Regions from separate parts of the Clostridium sp. 001 genome, predicted to be linked through region 2. Evidence: riboswitches for the same ligand, from Rfam matches in the RefSeq annotation. Region 2 holds a riboswitch; the other holds the start of a gene.
What was found. Region 2 has a riboswitch for cyclic di-AMP ahead of ablA (lysine 2,3-aminomutase). Riboswitches for the same ligand answer to the same signal wherever they lie in the genome.
Positions count from the first base shown of each region.

Region 1: another riboswitch for cyclic di-AMP. It lies ahead of B5S50_RS09650 (cell wall hydrolase); the one in region 2 lies ahead of ablA (lysine 2,3-aminomutase).

Region 1 covers NZ_CP020473.1:2,106,292-2,109,525, reverse strand. Annotated here, with positions in the region: gene B5S50_RS09665 (tetratricopeptide repeat protein) at 1-17, shown strand, start outside; gene trxA (thioredoxin) at 129-446, shown strand; gene B5S50_RS09655 (NAD(P)/FAD-dependent oxidoreductase) at 545-1,402, shown strand; gene B5S50_RS09650 (cell wall hydrolase) at 1,449-1,973, opposite strand; cyclic di-AMP (ydaO/yuaA leader) riboswitch at 1,976-2,103, opposite strand; gene cdaA (diadenylate cyclase CdaA) at 2,238-3,089, shown strand; gene B5S50_RS09640 (YbbR-like domain-containing protein) at 3,056-3,234, shown strand, end outside.
Region 2 covers NZ_CP020473.1:1,031,487-1,034,720, reverse strand. Annotated here, with positions in the region: gene ablA (lysine 2,3-aminomutase) at 1-1,241, opposite strand, end outside; cyclic di-AMP (ydaO/yuaA leader) riboswitch at 1,391-1,522, opposite strand; gene B5S50_RS04605 (GGDEF domain-containing protein) at 1,767-2,387, shown strand; gene B5S50_RS04600 (aspartate/glutamate racemase family protein) at 2,533-3,225, opposite strand.

The sequences.
Region 1 (3,234 bases), 1.1 Mb from region 2:
ATTTGATAAATGGCTAAAATTTTTATTTTTTCATTAAATTTATAGACTAAAAACGTTGACCTAGTAGATAATATATTATAAAATATAATTAAAGACAATACCCCTACGGGGTATAAGGAGGGCAAATAATGGTAGAGGAAATAAAAGATCAAAATTTTTCGCAATCAATTGAAAATGCACCTACTCCTGTAGTTGTAGATTTCTGGGCTTCATGGTGTGGACCATGTAAAATGCTTTCTCCTGTAATAGAAGAAGTTTCAGATGAGTTGTCGGGAAAAGCAAAATTCTTTAAGTTAAATGTAGATGAGAATCCTGTTACAGCAGCGCAATTTAAAATTGCAAGTATTCCAACTGTAATGGTATTTAAAAACGGAAATATGGTAGATAAATTTGTTGGATTCAGACCAAAAGATGCAATAAAAGATGCTTTGGAAAAACATATATAGTTTAAACTCTGTTTACGTGTTAAAATGGCAAATTGACAATTTAGTTAATTTGTCATTTTAACTATGGAATTAGAAAACAAAAACTGGAGGTGGTAGTTATGAGTAATAGATATGATATTGCTATAGTAGGCAGTGGTCCTGCGGGACTGTCAGCAGCAATTAATGCGAAAATAAGAAATAAGAACATAATTATTTTTGGAAGCAGCGAGCTCAGTGGTAAATTGATAAAAGCACCTAAAATAGATAATTACCTAGGGCTTCCTGATATAACAGGAATACAGTTAAAAGATAGATTTCAGCACCATGTGGCAAACATGGGGATAGATATAACTTATGAAAGAATAAATACTATATATGCTATGGGACAATATTTTGGTATTGCTGTAAATGAAAAAATGTATGAAGCAAGTGCAGTCATATTGGCAACTGGCATTGAATATACAAAAGCATTAAAAGGAGAAGAAGAATTCCTAGGCAGGGGAGTTGGATATTGTGCTACCTGTGATGCCCCTCTTTATAGAGGGAAGATCGTTACTATAATAGGATATAATAAAGAAGCTGAAGCAGAAGCCAATTATGTAAATGAACTGGCTAAAAAAACATACTATATACCAATGTATAGAGAAAGCTTAAATTTAAATGAAAATGTAGAAATAGTAAGAGATAAGGTAGTGGAGATATCTGGAGGAAATAAAGTAGAAAAGGTAATTTTGAAAAGCAAGGAAATAGTTACAGATGGAGTATTTGTTTTAAAGGATAGTATAGCGCCAGATAAATTGGTACCAGGACTTATTATGGAAAATGGACACATAAAAGTAGATATGAATATGAAGACAAATATTGAAGGTTGTTTTGCAGCAGGAGATTGTGTGGGGAAACCTTATCAGTATATGAAAGCCGCAGGACAGGGACAGGTAGCAGCACTAAATGCTGTCTTTTACATTGATAAAAATTAATTAAAAAAGCCCCCTCATCTTTTAAAAAAAGATAAGGGGAGCTTTTTCAATTAGCTACAAAAAATACATGATGCCCTATAGTTCTCATATTTCTTTTATCTATGTTTTTCATCCATTGAGATGTGGCTATTTGGGGATTATAAAAGAAAATAGATTTACCTGAAGGATCTATACCCTTTAGAGCCTGAGAAACTGCACTATAACTGCTTTCATTTGGAGATGCATTTATAGTACCATTTTTGACACAGGAAAAAGCACCCCTTTGTTTTATAACACCTTCTACTGTCTTTGGAAACTCAGGGTATTTTAATCGGTTTAGTATTACGGAAGCTACTGCTACCTGGCCTTCAAAGGGTTCTGAATTGCTTTCAGCATAAACAACTTTGGCCATTAAATCAACATCATTTTGAGTTATATATATCTTTTGATCAGAGTAATTAAACACTTGCACGACTTCTTCTTGACCATTAAATAAATTGGAACTGGTACTGTCGAAATTCTTTGCAGTTACTTTAGAAAAAGGAATAAGTAACAGCAAAGAAAAAAGTATTAAACAAAAAATTTTTTTCAATCTAATCCTCTCCTTATTACCGACGGGGTTAGCTGACGGGTTCGGTAAAGGCATAACCTACGTAAATACGATTCACCCCAATGTTACTGGTTTCCCCGCGTTTTTAGTAAAACTTAGGCTAATGATATTGTACCCATATAAAAAAATAAAATACGATAAAAATGTATTTTATTAAAATTTTATAAAATAATCTATTACGTGATATAAACAATATCAAATAGTGTATAATTTAAATATATATTTATTGACAGGGTGGTGAGATGGGTGGAATTATTGCAAATGACAGCTAATTCAATAAGAAATATAAGTATATCTTCCGTTATGGATATATTAGTAGTATCATATATACTCTATAAAGGATACATGCTTATAAAAGAAACTAGAGCTGAACAGCTTTTAAAGGGAATTGTACTCATAATATTTCTTATACCAATAAGCAGCTTTTTTAATTTAACTATGCTCAATTGGATACTTACCAAGACCTTGACCATAGGCGTCCTTTCTATTGTTATTATATTTCAGCCGGAAATTCGTCGGGCACTGGAACAGTTAGGAAGAACCGCTTTTAATGATAAACATATTTTAGAGGACGAAGAGACTATGGAAAAGGTTATAACAGAAATTGCAAATTCAGTAGGTAATTTATCTGAAAGCAAAACAGGGGCACTTATTGTAATAGAACAAGTTACTGGGCTTGGAGATATAATAAATACTGGTACTAAGATAGATGCTTTGGTATCATCTGCACTTCTAGAAAATATATTTGTAGTAAATACTCCACTGCATGACGGTGCAACTGTAATAAGAAATAATAGAATAGTTTCAGCAGGGTGTTTTTTGCCGCTTACTAGTAATAACGATTTAAACAAAAAGTTAGGCACGAGACATAGGGCTGCAATTGGTATATCAGAGAATTCTGATGCACTTATCATAGTGGTTTCAGAAGAGACTGGTACTATTTCTCTTGCCATGAATGGAAGGATTACAAGGAATTATACAAAGGATAGGTTGAAAAAAGTTCTTATAAATATAATGAAAAATAGATTTCAGAAAAAGAGTACATGGAGAGAGAGGGTGATTGGGTGGAAAGAAAAAATAAAAGGGACCAAATCCTAGTAAAAATATGCTGCGTAATAGCGTCATTTATTTTATGGTTGTACATATTCAACGTAGAAGATCCTATGAGGGAAAGAAAGATTGTGGTACCTGTTACTATAGTGAATAAAGATGCACTTGCTCAATCAAAACTTGTACAAATAGA
Region 2 (3,234 bases):
CTCATTCTAAAATTATCTTTTGGAATTAAGCAAGTTTTTTCATTTCTAAAAAGTTTTTCCAGCCCTTTAGACTCATAATTTTTAAATTTATCACATATTCCGCAATGTTTACATTTATGGGATTTATCAGAAGGCTCCGTGTAGGTGCACAATACTCCTTCATAGTTTCTAAGAATTAGTTTGTCAGGTGATTGAGAAACTACATATTGAGGATTAATAGGTATTTTACCGCCTCCTCCAGGGGCATCAATTACAAAAGTGGGAACTGCAAATCCAGAAGTATGTCCACGTAATAATTCCATAATTTCGATACCAGCGGATACAGGTGTTCTAAAATGTTCTATTCCTTCAGATAAATCGCATTGATATATATAATAAGGTCTTATTCTATTAGCTACTAATTTTTGTACAAGGCTTTTCATAATGTATGGGCAGTCATTTATATTTTTTAGAAGTACAGATTGATTTCCAAGAGGAATTCCAGCGTCAGCAAGCATATTACAAGCTAATATTGAGTCCTTGGTTATTTCATTTGGATGATTAAATTGTGTATTAATCCAAACTGGATGATATTTTTTTATAATATTGCATAGTTTAGAAGTTATCCTTTGAGGCATAACAACAGGAACTCTTGTACCAATTCTTATCACTTCAATGTGATCTATTTTACTTAATTCTTTTAATATAAATTCTAATTTTTCATCTGAAACACATAGTGCGTCTCCACCAGATATTAATACATCACGTACTTCTTTATGAGCTTTTATATATTTGAAAGCTCTTATCAAATTACTGGTTGACAAAGTTTTATCAGTATGTCCTGCAAAACGTCTTCTTGTACAATGTCTGCAGTACATAGAACATTGTTGGGTAATAAGTAGAAGGACTCTGTCTGGATATCTATGTGTCAATCCTGGAACTGGTGAATCAAGAGTTTCATGTAATGGATCATTGCTGTCACATTTAGAAATTTCTGTCTCATAAATTGTCGGAATTGCCTGTCTTCTAATTGGACAATTATAGTCATTAGGGTCAATTAATGTAGCATAATAGGGTGTTATTGCCATTCGTAATTTCTTCAGACTTGCTTGTACACCATCTTTCTCTTGATTAGTAAGATTTACAACTTGTTCTAATTCTTCTAATGTCGTAATTCTATTAGAAATTTGCCATTCCCAACTGTTCCATTCGTCTGGGGAAGTATTTCTCCATAATGGTATGTCTTTATAGTTTCTTTGCAAGTTAAAAAACTCCTTTCAAAAGTTCGTGATTTGTAAGATGATGCTTAATCACTGCAAAAAATAATAAGTTGCAGAGAAGTAAAATGCAACTTATTAAATCTACTAATTATATTTATAGTAAAAAAAGTACAAAATATATATTATATATTGAAACTTCCCTTCAATGATTACGAGATTAGCTGACGGATTCGGATCGAAGAAATTAACCCTACCTATCACGTGGATAAGATTCACCCCAAAAATTGGTTCTCCCGCTCAAAGTGATTAAGCATTATCAATATTTTAAATTATGTATATAAGTATATCATAGTAACATATATATGTCAATGTATATATGTTACTATACTAAATTCAAATATATACTAAATTAAATATATTTTTTACTGGAATAGTTTTAGATTTGAAATTATAATTATAGATGGAATTATAGTATTATATATTTGAAAAATTAATTTTAATCATAAAATACTAATACTGAAGTGTAATAAATAAATTAATTAAAGATCATATATGGAGGTTGTTTTGATGAATAGGGAGCTTGTTTCTAAAGAGTATATTGTATCTAGAATGGAGGAGTTGATATCAAAAAATGAAGGCCCTTTTAGTATTGTAATTGCAGATATTGACAATTTTAAAAATATAAATAATTTATATGGAAATGATATTGCAGATAAAGTAATAGAAAAGCTTATATTAATTTTAAATAATAATTTGTTACCTGAAGATAGTATTTATAGACATGGTGATGAATTTAATATATTACTTGCAAAACAAGGTGCTGAAAGGGGATTTATGCAATTAGAGGAAATAAGGAGGTATTTATCAGATAATACATTTGACATAAGTGATAATATGAAAACAGAAGATATTTATTTTACTTTAAGCTTTGGAATTGCAAGTTATCCAAGAGATGCTAAGAATGTAGTTGAACTTTTTAGAGTAGCAGATAGTGCTTTGTTTAGGGCTAAAGAACTGGGCAAAAATAGAATATGTCTTTCTGAAGCAGAAAGTATGGTTTTAAAGTCTAACTATTTTACAAAAACACAACTTGATAGACTTTCTAGACTTTCTAAGTCAACAGATAGAACTGAAGCATTTCTTTTAAGAGAGGCTCTTGATGATTTGTTTAAAAAATATAGTAAATAATGTTTGTTATAAAAATAAAAGGCGTTTTATTTTATAATAGGATGGCATAGGTATTAAAATTAATATAAGAACAGCAGTTAATTACTTTTGCTGCTGTCCTTATATTAGAATATCAGTTATAGTATAAAGTATTTCTTTAGTTTATTTACTTTAAAGCAAACTTAACAGCAGAAACAGCATGGATTGTTGTTGTATCAAATATTGGAATATCTACGTCTTTTTGTTGTATCAAAAGAGGTATTTCGGTACAGCCAAGAACTATTCCTTCAGCACCATTTAAATGCAGCTTGTTTATTATTTGCTTATACTTTTCTTTTGATGAATTTTTTATTACACCTTTACATAATTCATTGTATATGATTTGGTGAATAACTTCTCTATCATCTTCATCTGGAATACTTACGTTTATATTGAATTTATCTTTCAAAACTTTTTTATAAAAATCCTCTTCCATAGTAAATTTTGTTCCAAGGAGTCCTACAGTTTTTATATGTTTTTCAATTATTTTTTTACCTGTAGCTTCTGCTATATGTAAAACCTTGATTCCAGCTTTGCTTTCTATATCAGGAGCTAGTTTATGCATTGTATTAGTACATATTATGATAAAATCAGCACCGCCTTTTTTAAGACTTTGAGCAGCATTAACCATTATATTTGATAATTCCTTCCACTTATTTTGATGTTGAAGAATTTCTATTTCATTAAAGTCTACTGAATATAATATACATTCAGCTGAATGAAGTCCTCCTAAAGTCTTCTTAACAGTTTCATTTATAATTCTGTAATATTCCAAAGTGGATTCAAAACTCATACCGCCTATTAAACCAATTTTTTTCAATTTAAACAT